4 regions of the Streptomyces sp. NPDC002306 genome follow, and region 4 is predicted to be linked to each of the others. Evidence: riboswitches for the same ligand, from Rfam matches in the RefSeq annotation. Region 4 holds a riboswitch; each other region holds the start of a gene.
What was found. Region 4 has a riboswitch for cyclic di-AMP ahead of ACWCQK_RS07655 (M23 family metallopeptidase). Riboswitches for the same ligand answer to the same signal wherever they lie in the genome.

Region 1 (3,870 bases), on a different contig from region 4:
CCGAGGCCCTGGACGACGCCGAGGCCGCGGAGAGCACCGAAGACCCGGAGTCCGCGGCGACCGTGGAAGCCACCGACGAGACCGAGGCGGCCCAGTGACCGAGCTCACCACGATGGAGTTCCACCCGCAGCCCCGGCCGGGCGAGGCCAGGCCCTGGGCGTTCCCGGCGCCCGAGCGCGGCACCCTGGACAACGGGCTGACCGTCCTGCGCTGCCACCGCCCCGGCCAGCAGGTCGTCGCCGTCGAGGTGCTCCTCGACGCGCCGCTGGACGCCGAGCCGGCCGGCCTCGACGGGGTGGGCACGATCATGGCGCGCGCCTTCTCGGAGGGCACCGACAAACTCTCCGCCGAGGAGTTCGCCGCCGAGCTGGAGCGCTGCGGCGCCACTCTCGACGCGCACGCCGACCACCCCGGCGTCCGGCTGAGCCTCGAAGTGCCGGTCTCGCGCCTGGAGAAGGGGCTCAGCCTGCTCGCCGACGCCCTCCGGGCGCCCGCCTTCGCGGACAGCGAGGTCGAGCGGCTGGTGCGCAACCGGCTCGACGAGATCCCGCACGAGCTGGCCAACCCCGGACGCCGTGCCGCCAAGGAGCTCTCCAAGGAGCTGTTCCCGGCGACCTCGCGCATGTCGCGCCCGCGCCAGGGCACCGAGGAGACGGTCACGAAGATCGACTCCGCGGCCGTGCGCGCCTTCTACGACCGGCACGTCCGCCCCGCCACGGCCACCACCGTGGTCGTCGGCGACCTCGCGGGCCTCGACCTGGACGAGCTTCTCGGCGACACCCTGGGCGCCTGGAAGGGCTCCCAGGCCGCGCCCCGCCCCGTGCCGCCGGTGAGCGCCGACGACACCGGCCGCGTGGTCATCGTGGACCGTCCCGGCGCCGTCCAGACGCAGCTGCTGATCGGCCGCATCGGTGCCGACCGGCACGACCGGGTGTGGGCCGCCCAGGTGCTCGGCACGTACTGCCTCGGTGGCACCCTCACCTCCCGGCTGGACCGCGTCCTGCGGGAGGAGAAGGGCTACACCTACGGGGTGCGCGCGTTCGGGCAGGTGCTCAGGTCGGGCGCTCCCACCTCCGCCGGAGGGGCCACCGGCGCCGCGATGCTCGCCATCAGCGGCTCCGTGGACACTCCGAACACCGGTCCCGCCCTGGAGGACCTGTGGACCGTGCTGCGCACGCTCGCCGCGGAGGGGCTGACCGACGCGGAGCGTGACGTCGCCGTGCAGAACCTCGTCGGGGTGGCGCCGCTGAAGTACGAGACCGCGGCGGCCGTCGCGGGCACGCTGGCCGACCAGGTCGAGCAGCACCTGCCCGACGACTACCAGGCGACGCTGTACCAGCAGCTCGCCGCGACCGGCACCGTGGAAGCCACCGCGGCGGTCGTGAACGCCTTCCCGGTGGACCGTCTGGTGACGATCCTCGTCGGGGACGCGGCGCAGATCAGGGAGCCCGTCGAGGCCCTCGGCATCGGTGCGGTCACGGTCGTGTCCGCCGAGTAGGGACGACGCGGAGGCACGCGCGTGCGGGGCCCTGGTGACCGATGGGTCACCAGGGCCCCGCCATGTGCGCGGAGTGTCCGAATTGGGGGAGAGTTGCCTGTCTGCCCTGTGGGATGCGCTACAAAAGCGGCGATCCGTTTGAGGATCGAAAGACGGCGCCCGTACGGTCAGGCGGTCTGTCCGTCAGGCAGTGCGCCGCACCCGCGGCAGCGGACAGTCATCGCCGAGTCCCCGTACGGCGCGAGCCAGGGGAGCCGGGGACCCATGCAGTCCCTGGGGTGAATCGGACGCCCGCGCGTGCCGCGAGGGGGTCCGTAGGAGACCTTCCTGCTCCGAACCCGTCAGCTAACCCGGTAGGCGAGAGGGAAGGAAAGGAACCAGCCTCTACATGGCGTTCATGTGCGCCCCCGGGAAGCATCGTCGTCCCGGCCGGATGAAGCGCACCAGCGCTCAGGCAGCCGGCATCGCGGCCCTCGCCACCACCGGCGTCATCGGTACCCTCGCGGCCCCCGCCCTCGCCGCCGAGAACTCCGTCGAGCAGACGGGCCTCACCCCGGTCATCACCATCGGCGACTCGGTCGCCGAACAGATCGACGCCCAGGCCGCCGCGCAGAAGCAGGCCGCCGAGGAGAAGGCGGCCCTGCAGGTCGCCCGCGAGAAGGCCGCGGCGAAGGCCAAGGCGGAGCACGCGGCCAAGGTGCGTGCCGCCCGCGAGGCCGAGCGCGAGCGGCTCAACACCTTCGTGACGCCCATCGCGCACTCCTACGTCTCCACCGGCTACCTCAGCGGCGGCTCGCTCTGGTCGTCCGGCAGCCACACCGGCATCGACTTCCACGCGGCCAGCGGCACCTCCGTCCACACGGTCGGCTACGGCACCGTCGTCGAGGCCGGCTGGGGCGGGGCGTACGGCAACCAGGTGGTCGTCAAGATGAACGACGGCACGTACACCCAGTACGGTCACCTGTCGTCCATCGGCGTCTCCGTGGGCCAGAAGGTCGTCACGGGCCAGCAGATCGGCGTCTCCGGCGCGACCGGCAACGTCACCGGCCCGCACCTGCACTTCGAGGCCCGGACCACCCCCGAATACGGCTCGGACATCGATCCGGTCGCCTACCTCCGCACGCATGGTGTGAACGTCTGACGGCAGTCGGCGAGACATACCGAAGCCCCGGCTCCCCGAGCCGGGGCTTTCGGCCTTTCGGAGGCCTTCCTGTCCAAAAAATATCCCTGGATTCCGGCCGCCCGTCGGAAATTACGTCCGATTGCCATAGAGTCGCAGAACGCACGTCACTCGGCGACGTTTCACGGGCATTAAGGCGGAGGTCGGTCATGCGTATTCCGGCGCACTCGGTATGCACGGCGATCCGGGACGACATCGTCGCCGGTGTCTACGAGCGCGGCGGCCGGCTCACCGAGGAACTCCTCGCGCGACGCTACGGCGTCTCGCGCGTCCCCGTCCGGGAGGCGCTGCGCACCCTGGAGGCCGAGGGCTTCGTGGTGACCCGTCGGCACGCGGGCGCGTGCGTCGCGGAACCGACCGAGCAGGAAGCCTCCGACCTGCTGGAGATGCGCGTGCTCCTGGAGCCGCTCGGCGCGTCCCGGGCCGCCCAGCGGCGGACCGAGGCCCATCTGAAGGTGCTGCGCGGCCTGGTCCGCCTGGGCCAGGAGCGGGCCAGGCAGGGCAACAGCGAGGACCTGCGCTCCCTGGGCGGCTGGTTCCACGAGACGCTCGCCCAGGCGTCCGGCAGCCACGCCCTGACCGCCACGCTGACCCAGCTGCGGCACAAGATCGCCTGGATGTACGCGATCGAGGCGCCGGCCGACCCGGTGGAGTCATGGGCCGAGCACGGCGCGATCGTGGACGCGGTGGCCCGCGGCGACGCCGAACGCGCGCGGGCGGTCACGGCGCTGCACACCGAGCGGGCGAGCGCCGCGCACCGTCCGCGGTTCACCGGGCGGGGGAGCGCGCGGACCGTGTGAGGACTTCGCAACACCCCGTAAACATGACGAGCCTGCGGCATTAACAAAGGCGCCGTATACAAAGAGGCGGTATTCAGCGGGGGTGTATTTCCGCTGCCCTCATTCGCATGCGCCGGGAATTTCCGGCCGCACGTCTTTCGTATGCCCGCGGGGTGACTTCGAGGCGATCTCGGAGTGGGCGCCGATATTGGCAGGTCCCGGCAATTCCGGTGGAGCGGCGGGAGTGAAAGGCCCGGCGAAAACGGCGGAGCCGCGCCGGCCGGGAAGGCCGACGCGGCTCCACCGCGTGCTGTGAGCAGTACTGCGAGCAGTGCCGTGACTAGTGCCGCGGGCAATGCTGCTGCGAGAAGTGGCGTGCGTAGAGCCGCGCCGAAGGCGATGCTCAGACGGTC
Region 2 (3,870 bases), on a different contig from region 4:
GTCTTCTCGAAGCCGTCGGTGGCCTGGGCGGCGAAGTCCTCCTCGTCGATCAGCTCGTTCTTCAGGTTGGAGATCTTGGCGCTGAAGGACTTCGGCGGGAAGCGCTTGGGATCGAGGTCCAGGTCCCGGCAGACCAGGGCCATCAGGCGCTTGGAGTCGGCGGCGTCGTAGATCGAGAAAGACGACGTGAAGCCGAGCCTCTTGCTCTCGCGGCGCAGGATGCGCACGCACGCGCTGTGGAAGGTCATCACCCACATCGCGTTCGCGCGCGGGCCGACGAGATGCTCGACGCGCTCCTTCATCTCGCCCGCGGCCTTGTTGGTGAAGGTGATCGCGAGGATCTGGCCCGGGTGCACGTGCCGCTCGCCGAGCAGGTGGGCGATGCGGTGGGTGAGCACCCGGGTCTTGCCGGATCCCGCGCCGGCCACGATGAGCAGCGGGGCGCCGGAGTGGACCACGGCCGCGCGCTGGTTCTCGTTCAGCCCCTCCAGCAGGGAGGCCGGGTCGATCGCCGGGCGTGGGGCGCCGTCGCGATAGTAGGCGTCCCGGTCCGGCGGCACGTCGAACTTCCCGCCGAACAGATCGTCCGGAACCGGCTCCGGTACGTGCTCGTCCTCGGGCGGTGGCGGGGGTTCCTCCCCATGGGCCCGGGGGGCCTGGAGATCCGCCAGGAAGCTGTCGTCAAAGAGGCTGCTCATCGCTCTCCGAGTCTAGGGCGCCCCACCGACAACCCGCCGCCGCCCTGAGAACATCCCCCCGTAATCGGCCTTCCGGCACCTTTTCACCTTACGGAACGACCCCGGCACCGACCGCGATCGGGCAGTCGCACCGGCAGCGCGACCGAAGCACCATCTGCCCATCTACGGCCAAATCACCAAAAAGTCCTCCGATCGACCAAGATGAACAACTCCTGACCTGAGGTCACGAAAATGTATCGGGCATATCGCCCATCAACCTTCACAGAGGCCACACGCGTTGGCTAGCGTGCCCAGCAGGCCGCACGACCCCCTCCGGCGAACCTCGCCGGGCCGCGCGGCCCTCCGCCGAGTTCGGTACGCCGCCACGGCGACCGGAGCCGGGGACCCAACCGAGACCCGGGGTGAATCGGCCCGGCTTCCCATCGGGGAGCGGCCGTAGGGCAACCCTTCCGATCCATCCGCCCGAACCCGACAGCTAACCCGGTAGGCGGAACGTGGAAGGAGTCGCCTCCCTTGGCGTCGCACCGCAAGTCGCGTCCAGCAGCTACGCGCGTAGCAGGCATACGCACCCCCGCCCTCGCCACGGCGGCGCTCACCTCCGTCGCCCTGCTCTCCCAGACGGCCGACGCCACCCCCTCGGCCGACGACGGCAGGCCGAGCCTCGAAGAGGTCGAGAAGAAGGTCGACGACCTTTACCGCCAGGCGGAGTCGGCGACCGAGAAGTACAACGCGGCCAAAGAGCGGTCCGGCAAACAGCGCAAGCGCGTCGACACCCTCCTCGACGACGTCGCCCAGCGCACCCAGGCGCTCAACGAGGCACGCGAGGAGCTCGGCTCCGCCGCCGCCGCGCAGTACCGCACCGGCGCCGGCGCACCTGACACCGCGACCTTCCTGCTCGCGGACTCCCCGCAGGACTACTTCGACCAGGCCCAGCTGATGAGCCGTCTGACCACGCGCCAGAAGGGCGCGGTCGACGACTACGTCACCGAGCGGTCCGCGACGATGAAGAAGCGCCAGGAAGCCGCCGAGGGCCTGCGGACGCTCACCGACTCGCAGGACGACCTGCGAACGGCCAAGGCGGCCGTCCAGCGGAAGCTCGCCGACGCGCGTGTGCTGCTGTCGAAGCTGACGGCCCAGGAGAAGGCCCGGCTGGCCGAGATCGAGAAGCGCGAGCAGGCGGAGGCCACGCGCGCGGCGGCGGAACTCGCGAAGCGACAGGCGGCGGCCTCGCGCGCGAGCACGAGACCGCAGGCGGACTCGTCCGCACCCGCCTCCCCGTCCACGTCCTCCCCGTCCACGTCCTCGCCGTCGTCCTCCGGCTCCTCGTACGACACCCAGGCCGACAAGGCGCTCGCCTTCGCCCGCGCCCAGATCGGCAAGCCCTACGTCTGGGGCGCGACGGGACCCGGCTCCTACGACTGTTCCGGCCTCACCCAGGCCGCCTGGAAGGCCGCCGGCGTCACCCTCCCGCGCACCACCTACGACCAGGTGAACGCCGGCACCACCGTCCCCCTCTCCGCCGCCCGCCCCGGTGACCTGGTCTTCTTCTACGACGACGTCAGCCATGTGGGTATCTACCTCGGCGACGGGATGATGATCCACGCCCCCAAGCCCGGCGCGTACGTCCGCGAGGAGTCGATCTACTACGACGGCGAGCCGGGGATCCACAGCGTGGTGCGCCCCGCCTGACGAGGCTGCCCGCGCCCGCGCGTATTTCCGGGCGCCCGCGCGCGTGCCCCGCTCGCGCGGCGTGCGGCGCTCCTTAGCATCGGCCGCATGCCGCGTACCTCCCCTCTTCGCGCCTGGTGGGCGCACGGTCAGCCGGCGGCCGGGGCCGCCGTGCTGGCGACCGGCATCCTGTCGGTCGCGCTCCGGCTGACGGGGTACGAGGTCCTGTCCCGGATCACCCTGGTGCTCGCCTGCGCCGCCTGGCTGGCACTGGCGGCGGGCTTCGTCGTCCAGCTGCTGTGGGCGCGGGAGGACTGGGTGAGCTGTGCCTGCACGCCCGCCGCGCTCACCTCGGTCGCCGCGAGCGCCGTCCTCGGCACCCGCTTCTCGATGCCGGGGTGGCGGACGCCGGCCGAGGCGCTGCTGGCCCTCGCCGCGGTGCTGTGGCCGGTGCTGCTCGTCGTCGTCCTACGGCACTGGGAGCGCCGTATGCCCGGGGCGGTGTTCCTCGGCTGCGTGGCCACGCAGGGGCTCGCGGTGCTCTGCGCCGGCCTCGCCGGGGCCCTGTCGACGGCCTGGCTCGCGCACGCGGCGCTGGTCCTGTTCCTGTGCGGGCTGGTGCTCTACTGCCTGGCCCTGGCCCACTTCGACCCGCGTCAGGCCGTCGAGGGGGCCGGCGACCAGTGGGTGGCCGGCGGGGCGCTCGCGATCTCGGCGCTGGCGGGGGCGCAACTGCTCGCGGCCGACGGGCCGCGCCTGTACCTGTGGAACGACGACGACCGTGGCGCCCTGCGCGTCATGACCGTCGGTCTGCTGGCGCTCGACCTGTGCTGGTACGTCGTCCTGCTGGTGGCCGAGGTGCGGCGGCCGAGGCTGCGCTACGACGTGCTCCGGTGGTCTACCGCGTTCCCGATGGGGATGACGGCGGCGGCGGTGCTGTCCGTCGCCTCCGCCGTCGGCGTCCCGTGGCTGAAGCCGGTCGGGGAGGTGCTGCTGTGGATCGCCGTGGCGGTCTGGCTCGCGGTGGCCGTGGCGGCGGTCCGGGCGGCCTCGGGGGCCGTCCGTGCCGGCGCCGCGGCCACAGCACCGCGATGAAGACGTTCGCCGTGGTCAGCGGGGCCGGCTTCATCCCGTCATGAGGCCGGAGCCCGACGAGGGGATCCCCCGCCGCCCGGCACCGGCCGCCGCACCCGACGGCGGGCTGCATATATGCGCCATAGCACCGCGTCGCCCGAACGTGTCCGGGAATCCCGACATCGGTCATCACACTGCGTGAAGTCGACGGCTCCGCGCCGGGACCGCAGCCACTTGAGGTCACCGTTCGATCCGCCGGCGCCAGTTCCGCACATGCTGTTACCCAACCGACACAGACGGGTTTAGCGTCCTGCCCCAGGTGACCGGCTCCCCACCGCCGCCCGGGCCAGGGGCGGCAGTCGGACACCACCGCCGAGAAGGTCCGGCGGCGGCTCGCTCCCCCTGTGCGGGCCGTCGCCGGACGCGTGGA
Region 3 (3,870 bases), on a different contig from region 4:
CCGCGACGACGTCGTCGTCATCGCCGCCGGATACCCCGGCGACATGGACCGCTTCATCAGCTCCAACCCCGGCCTCGCCTCCCGCTTCGGCCGCACCCTCCTCTTCGAGGACTACGCGGCCGCCGAGCTCGTCTCCATCGTCGAGTACCAGGCCGGGCAGCACCGCTACGAGCTCACGCCCACCGCCCACACGGAGCTCCTGGACATGTTCCAGCGCCTGCCCAGGGGCGAGGGGTTCGGCAACGGCCGCTCGGCCCGGCAGGTCTTCCAGGAGATGACCGAACGCCAGGCCCAGCGGGTCGCCGAACTCACCGACCCCACGGCGGACCAGCTGATCAGCCTGGAGTCGCAGGACCTTCCGGTCCCGGCCGAACGCTGACCGGGCTCACGGCCGCGGGGCCAGCTCCGCCATCGGTCCCCAGCCGTGCTGGCCGGGTACGTTCACGTTGATGATCTCGGGCGTCTCGGCGACCGCGCCGGCCATCGTGGCCAGCCCCGCCTTGAAGTGCGCGGACCCCACGTGGGCGGCCCCGGCGTCCTCGTCCGCGAACGCCTCCAGCAGCGTGAACCGGTGCGGGTCGTCGACGCTGCGCGACCAGTCGAAGAACAGGTTGCCGGGTTCCGCGCGGGTCGCCTCGGTGAAGGGAGCCACCAGGGACAGCCACTCGTCGGCGCGCTCGGGACGGACGGTGAAGCGTACGGCGATGAAAATCATGGCTCCACCATGCCGCCGCCGGCGACGGAAGGCCAGCACCGGACACTCCGGTACGGGCCGATCCGTACGGCCTTCGGCTCAGGCGGGCCGGGCCGCGCTGTGGATCGCGGTCTGGCCGGCGAAGAAGATCGACTCCTCCCGTATGGAGGCACCCGGGCCCGGGGCGTGGATCATCGTGCCGTTGCCCGTGCAGAGACCGACGTGGCCCGCGTCGCCGTGGAAGAAGATGAGGTCGCCGGGCTGGAGGTCGGTGAGCGGTATCGCCGCGACGCTGCGGGCCTGGTCGAGCGCCGTACGGGGGAGCGCGACCCCCGCGGCCCGCCAGGCGGCCTGGGTCAGGCTGGAGCAGTCGTACGACTCGGGTCCGGTCGCGCCCCACAGGCACGGCCTGCCGATCTGGGCGCGGGCGAAGTCGAGCGCCATGGCGGCCTTGCCGCCGTAGGACGGCTCCGGCACGGGAACGGGGGCCGGAGCGGGTGCGGGTGCGGCGAACTGTCCCGTGTCGGCGGGGCCGTTCGTGTACCCGATGGCAGCCGGTACGACGGCGAACTGTCCGGTGTCGACGGGACCGTTCGTGTAGCCCGTGTCGAGGGGGAGGCTGAACTGCCCGGTGTCCACAGGGCTGTTGGTGTAGCCCACGACGGCGGGCACGACGGCGAACTGCCCGGTGTCGACGGGACCGTTCGTGTAGCCCGTGTCGACGGGGAGGCTGAACTGCCCGGTGTCGACCGGAGTGTTCGCGTAGCCGCTGCTGACGGGGAGGCCGGTGTCGAGTCCGGTCGCCGGCTGCGCGATCCAGCCGGCGATGTCGCCGAACAGCGGATCCGGCTCGGCGGGGGCGGGCCACAGGGGTTCAGCCGCGGGCGCGGGCGCGGCCTCGAGCTCGGCCGGCGGTGTGCTGCGCAGGGCCAGCTGGCGGGCCAGCAGTCGCCTCGCGGAGGCGATCTTGTCCTGGATCTGCCCCTTGGTCGTCCGCAGCGCGGCCTGTCGCGACCCGTTGTCGGGCGAGGGCGCGGGCGAAGGGGTGAGCGAGGGCGAGGGTGAGAGCGAGGCGGCGGGCAGCGCGGCCGGGAGAGCCGGGGCGGTCTGGGGCGCCGGAAGGGCCGGGAGGGCGTCGCGTCCCCGCTCCGGCGCGGCCGGGAGCGCGGCGACGGGACCGGCGGTGAGCTCCGGTACGCGTCTGGCGGGCGCCTCCAGTTCGAGACGGGGGGCCGGAATGCCGGCCGGCAGCTCCGCCGGGCGGTCGGGGCGCTCGGCGCGGGCCGGGCGGGCCGCGGCCGGCGGCTCGGGCGTCCTGTCGGCGGGCAGTACCGCCGCGACGGTCGGGCCCAGCTTGGCGCGCGCCACGTCGAACCACTGCTGGGCGACCCTGTCGAGGGCGGGATCGCCCGGCCGGCGCTCCGGGGGGCGCGTCGGCTCGGCGGGCCTGCGGTTTCCCGCTGACATCGCGCGGGTGGCGTTGTAGGTCCCCGTGTCCGACTCGGCGCGGTCGTAGAGGGTGTTGATCCGTCGCCGGATCTCCTCACGGCTGACCGCGTCCTGCATGTCGGGGAGACCGAGACCAGCGGGGCGCGTGTCGCGTTCCGGCGCCATCGGCGACGTACTCCTTCCGTGCACCGCCTACCGAGTTAGCTGTCGGGTTCGGGCGGAGGTTCCGGAAGGCGTGCCCTACGGCCCTTGCCCCGCAGGGCGGTTGGGCCGATTCACCCCAAAGATCGGTTGGGTCCCCGGCTCCGGCGGCCGCAGTGGTTCACCGGACTCGGCGGAGGCTGCGCGGCCCGGCGGGATTCGCCGGAGGGTTCCGAGCGGCCTGGCGCCAACTTAGCTAATTTGTGCGGCTCATGTGAAGGTTGAAGGGCGGTATGCCCGATACGTAATTGTGACCTTCATTTCCTTGTGGCCTCTCCGGGGTGCGGAGGCCCCCGGCCGGGCCACTGTGCCTGCCTCCTCTCCGGTCGTGCGGCGGCGCGGGAATCGATCGTCACGCCGACTGATTCGAGTGCCGATCCTTGAAGAGGCGCCGAATCCGGTCGTAGGGTCCAGGCATTCCTGCGTCATCCGTCGTCGTCATCCGAGGTACTCATGGACCGCACCCGCCTGCAGCACCTCCTGGCCCGCGAGGGCGCCGAGGCCGACCGCCGCAACCCGCGTTCGAAGGCCGCCTACGCGCGGTCCGAGCACCTCTTCGGCCGGGTTCCGATGACCTGGATGAACAAGACGGCCGGTGCCTTTCCCCGCTATCTGGACACCGCCCGGGGCGCCCGGGTGACCGACATCGACGGACACGACTACATCGACTTCTGCCTCGGGGACACGGGCGCGATGGCCGGCCACTCGCCGGAGGCGGTGGCCGCCGCCGTCCAGCACCGGTTCGCCGCACTCGGCGGGGCGACCGCGATGCTGCCGACCGAGGACGCCGAGTGGGTCGGCGCCGAACTCACCCGTCGGTTCGGGCCGACGCGGTGGAGCTTCTCGCTCACGGCGACGGACGCCAACCGGTGGGCGATCCGGCTCGCCCGAGCCGTCACCGGCCGCGCCAAGATCCTGGTGAACAGCTACAGCTACCACGGCAGCGTCGACGAGTCGCTCATCGTGGTCGGACCCGACGGCCGGGGCGAGGCCCGTCCCGGCAACGTCGGAGCGCCCTGCGACGTCACGCTGACCAGCCGGGTCGCCGAGTTCAACGATCTGGCCCAGCTGGAGCGCGAACTCGCCCACGGCGACGTCGCCGCCGTCCTGATGGAGCCCGCGCTGACCAACATCGGCATCGTGCTGCCCGAACCCGGCTATCTGGCCGGGGTCCGCGCCCTGACCCGGCAGTACGGCACGCTCCTCGTCAACGACGAGACGCACACCTTCTCCGCCGGCCCGGGCGGCTGCACCGCGGCCTGGGACCTGGAGCCCGACGTGCTGACCATCGGCAAGGCGATCGGCGGCGGCATCCCCGCGGGCGCCTACGGTCTCTCCGCCGACCTGGCCGAGCGGCTGCTGGCGCGCGCCGACCTCGACCTGGTGGACATGGGCGGTGTCGGGGGCACCCTCGCGGGCAACGCGCTGTCCGTCGCCGCGATGCGCGCCACCCTGGAACACGTCCTCACCGACCAGGCCTTCGCCCACATGTCCCAGCTCTCCGAGCGCTTCGAGGCGGGCGTCCG
Region 4 (3,870 bases):
GGCGGATCCGCGGCTGGGCGGCGCGACGGTGTACAGCAGCCTGGAGCCGTGTGCCCGGCGGGCCTCCCGGCCGGCGCCGTGCGCGCGGCTGATCCTCGACGCGGGGGTACGGCGGGTGGTCACGGCCTGGCGGGAGCCGGACACCTTCGTGGCCGGTGCGGACGGCAACGGGGTACTGGTCGCCGAGGGCGCCGACGTCGTCGTACTGCCGGAGTACGAGGCGGCCGCCCAGGCGCCGAACCGGCACCTGCGGGGCTGAACCGAGCCACGCCGACGGGCCGGGAATCAACCGTTGTGCATCCGGTCCCGCGAATGGCGTATGCTGGTGTCACCGACGCGGGGTGGAGCAGCTCGGTAGCTCGCTGGGCTCATAACCCAGAGGTCGCAGGTTCAAATCCTGTCCCCGCTACTGAAGACTCAGGGCCGGAATCCAGTTCATGGATTCCGGCCCTGAGTGTTTTCCACGCCGTTCATGCCGTTCACGCCGGGACGCGCGTTCCCCCGCCCCGGCGCTCGCGTCAGCCGGTCGGCTCACACCGGTCGCTCCCCGTTCCGGCTGCGGCGAATCTGGATCTCCGTGGCGGGAGACGGCAGGAGACGAGTGGTGCGCCCTCATGACGCGGCGGGTGAGGAGCCGCACAAGGATCCCGGCACCGCCTACGACGACTACCTCGTGCCCCGCACCCGGGCCGGCGGCCGGCTCCCGACCGATCCGGTGCCCGACCCAGGGCTCGGCGACGAGGCGCCCCGGCCGTCCGGCGAGCAACGCGCGGAGCGCCGGATCTCCGCCGCCCGGACCCTCCTCCAGCTCCTCCCCCTCCTGCTGGTCGCCGGCGGGATCGTCTACGACCTCTGTACGCCCCCCGAATTCACCGCGGCCCCCTTCTTCACGGCCGCCCCGCTGGTGGCGGCGCCGCTGTACACGCTGTCCGGCACCATCGCCACGGGGGTCTTCGCGTTCGCCGCGGTCTGCGCCGTGCACGCCCGGTTCTCCCTGGTCCCCGACGCGAGCGCGATGACCGAGATGGTCACCGTGGCCACGGTCGCCGCCATGGCCGTGGTCATCAACCGCGTCGTGCGCCGCGGCGACCGACGGCTGGCCAGCGCCCGCGAGATCGCCGAGGCCGCCCAGCGCGCGGTACTGCCCGAACCCGCCGAGCGGATCGGCGGCTACGACGTCGCGGCCCGCTACGAGGCCGCCCAGGAGGACGCCTTCATCGGCGGCGACCTGTACGCGGTGCAGGACAGCCCGCGCGGGGTGCGGCTCCTCGTCGGGGACGTACGGGGCAAGGGCATGGGCGCCGTGGCGGCCGTGGCCGTCGTCATCGGGGCCTTCCGGGAGGCAGCCGAGCAGGAGGCGACCCTGGAGGCGGTCGCGCAGCGGCTGGAGCGGGCGCTGGCCCGCGAGGGCACCCGGCGCGACGGGCTGGACGCCTTCGAGGGCTTCACCACCGCCGTGCTCGCCGAACTGCCGCACGGCAGCGACGCCGTCCGGATCCTCAACCGCGGGCATCCGCCGCCGCTGCTGCTGCACACCGACGGCAGCGTGCGCGCGCTGCCGGCCCGCGAACCCGCCCTGCCGCTCGGCATGGGCGAGCTGGGCACCTGGCCCGACCGCGCGCAGGAGTGCGACTTCCCGAGGGGCACCACCCTGCTCCTGCACACCGACGGCGTGTCCGAGGCCCGCGACACCCAGGGTCGCTTCTACGACCCCGAGGAGCGGCTCGCGGGCCGGTGCTTCCGCGATCCCGAGGCGCTGCTCGTCGCCCTCGCGGAGGACGTGCGCCGGCACTCGGGCGGCGGGATGGCCGACGACATGGCGCTGCTCGCCGTACGACGGCCCTGAGGGGGGAGGGAACGGAGCAGATGCCTGGATCGGGCCGCGATGGACGGAGTCGTGAAGAAACGGCCCGTCGTCACGCGGGGTGATCGGGTGACCCCTCTGTGCATCACATCTGAGTCACCGTCAAAACGCGTGTGACTCCCGAGATGTTCCCGCCCGAGCGCTCGCTGCGGTCAACTCGCCCGATTTCCGCCGGTCATGGGCTGTAAGTCCAGGCCAAAAAAGTGTTAATGATCAAGTGGAACAGCTTGGAATCACGCCCCCGTGTCTATTAACGTTCGATAACGCAGCGCGGTCGTCCCAGCCGTCACAAGCGACGGCTCCGCGCGCACGCGCCGAATCCTGCAAGGAACCGGGGAACCACCACCTTGGGGTGAATCGCACGGACACCGCCGTGAACGACAGGCGGTTTACGCGCGTAGGAGACCTTCCTGCTCCGAACCCGTCAGCTAACCCGGTAGGCGAGAAGGAAGGAAAGGAGCACGCCCACGTGGCGTCCAACCGGCCTGCCCCCGAAGCCCCGTTCGTGCCGAGTCAGCGCAGCACCGAGCCGTTCGGCTCCGGCAGCTACCGCACCGACGAGGGCCCGTGGGAGGAGTGGAACCCCACCGAGGAGTCCCTCCGTCCCGTACGTGGCCGGCACCGCGTCGCCAAGCAGCGCGGCGGACTCGCCCGCAGCTCCACCGTCCTGGGCGTCGGCGTCATAGCCGCCGTGAGCGCGGGCGGTATGGCCAGCGCCAACACCGGCAAGCCGCCGGTGTCCATCTCCATGCCGGACCTGCCCTCCGTCGGCTCCCTGCTGTCCGACGACACCGCGGAGGCCGCCGAGGCCCCCACGACCCCGCTCAGCGGCATCGGCGTGACCTCCGCCGACACCGCCCAGGGCACCACCGACGCCGGCGAGGCGCTGCGCAGCCGGATCATGGCGCAGGCCGAGCAGCAGCAGGACCAGGTCGACACCAAGGCCGCGGCGGCCGAGGCCGCGGCGGCGCAGAAGGCGGTCACCGACGCCGCCGCCAAGGCCGAGAAGGAGGCGGAGGCCAAGGCCGCCGCCGCCAAGAAGAAGGCGGACGAGGCGGCCGCGCAGAAGGCCGAGGCCGCGCGCCTGGCCGAGCTCGCCAAGCAGTACACGCTGCCGACCTCCTCGTACACGATCACCTCGACCTTCGGCCAGGCCGGCTCGATGTGGTCCTCCGGCTACCACACCGGTCTCGACTTCGCCGCGCCCACCGGCACGCTCATCAAGGCGATCCACAGCGGCACGGTCACCGAGGCGGGCTGGGCCGGCTCCTACGGCTACCGCACGATCCTCACCCTCGACGACGGCACCGAGCTGTGGTTCTGCCACCAGTCCTCGATCAACGTCAGCGTCGGGCAGAAGGTCGCCACCGGCGATGTCATCGGCCGCGTCGGCGCCACCGGCAACGTCACCGGGCCGCACCTCCACCTGGAGGTCCACCCGGGCGGCAGCGCGGACGGCATCGACCCGATGGCCTGGCTGCAGGGCAAGGGCCTCACCCCCTGACCCGCGGAACGCTCCGAGTTCCCTGATCGTTCTCCGATCCCCGGCAGCTCTGACGACGTCCCCCCGACGTCAGGGCTGCCGGTTTCCGTTTCCCGGGACATATGCGGAATATGGGCTTCCCGGGTGCGTGTTGATGTTGTACATGACTTCCCTGCGCACGTTCGGCTCCTCCGACCTCGAGGTCTTCCCGCTCGCCCTCGGCGGCAACGTCTTCGGCTGGACCGCCGACGAGGCCCAGTCCTTCGCCGTGCTCGACGCCTACGCGGCGGCGGGCGGCAACTTCGTCGACACCGCCGACTCCTACTCGGCGTGGGTCGAGGGCAACAAGGGCGGTGAGTCCGAGACGATCATCGGCAACTGGGTCAAGGCGCGCGGCAACCGCGCCGACGTCGTCATCGCCACCAAGGTCAGCCAGCACCCGGACTTCCCGGGGCTGAGCGCCGCGAACATCAAGGCCGCCGCCGACGCCTCCCTGCGCCGCCTCGGCACCGACCACATCGAC

Region 1: another riboswitch for cyclic di-AMP. It lies ahead of ACWCQK_RS27365 (M23 family metallopeptidase); the one in region 4 lies ahead of ACWCQK_RS07655 (M23 family metallopeptidase).
Region 2: another riboswitch for cyclic di-AMP. It lies ahead of ACWCQK_RS30010 (NlpC/P60 family protein); the one in region 4 lies ahead of ACWCQK_RS07655 (M23 family metallopeptidase).
Region 3: another riboswitch for cyclic di-AMP. It lies ahead of ACWCQK_RS22600 (C40 family peptidase); the one in region 4 lies ahead of ACWCQK_RS07655 (M23 family metallopeptidase).

The regions. Positions count from the first base shown of each region.
Region 1 covers NZ_JBSFCK010000016.1:128,655-132,524, forward strand. The annotation lists gene ACWCQK_RS27355 (M16 family metallopeptidase) at 1-98, shown strand, start outside; gene ACWCQK_RS27360 (M16 family metallopeptidase) at 95-1,498, shown strand; cyclic di-AMP (ydaO/yuaA leader) riboswitch at 1,710-1,873, shown strand; gene ACWCQK_RS27365 (M23 family metallopeptidase) at 1,887-2,639, shown strand; partial or broken gene ACWCQK_RS27370 (GntR family transcriptional regulator) at 2,828-3,522, shown strand; gene ACWCQK_RS27375 (HPr family phosphocarrier protein) at 3,861-3,870, opposite strand, start outside.
Region 2 covers NZ_JBSFCK010000021.1:32,879-36,748, reverse strand. The annotation lists gene pcrA (DNA helicase PcrA) at 1-698, opposite strand, end outside; cyclic di-AMP (ydaO/yuaA leader) riboswitch at 1,046-1,203, shown strand; gene ACWCQK_RS30010 (NlpC/P60 family protein) at 1,212-2,387, shown strand; gene ACWCQK_RS30005 (tellurite resistance/C4-dicarboxylate transporter family protein) at 2,475-3,461, shown strand.
Region 3 covers NZ_JBSFCK010000011.1:96,487-100,356, forward strand. The annotation lists gene ACWCQK_RS22590 (right-handed parallel beta-helix repeat-containing protein) at 1-379, shown strand, start outside; gene ACWCQK_RS22595 (putative quinol monooxygenase) at 386-715, opposite strand; gene ACWCQK_RS22600 (C40 family peptidase) at 794-2,308, opposite strand; cyclic di-AMP (ydaO/yuaA leader) riboswitch at 2,317-2,490, opposite strand; gene ACWCQK_RS22605 (transaminase) at 2,798-3,870, shown strand, end outside.
Region 4 covers NZ_JBSFCK010000002.1:711,317-715,186, forward strand. The annotation lists gene ACWCQK_RS07640 (dihydrofolate reductase family protein) at 1-259, shown strand, start outside; tRNA gene ACWCQK_RS07645 (tRNA-Met) at 336-409, shown strand; gene ACWCQK_RS07650 (PP2C family protein-serine/threonine phosphatase) at 674-1,846, shown strand; cyclic di-AMP (ydaO/yuaA leader) riboswitch at 2,167-2,322, shown strand; gene ACWCQK_RS07655 (M23 family metallopeptidase) at 2,334-3,368, shown strand; gene ACWCQK_RS07660 (aldo/keto reductase) at 3,511-3,870, shown strand, end outside.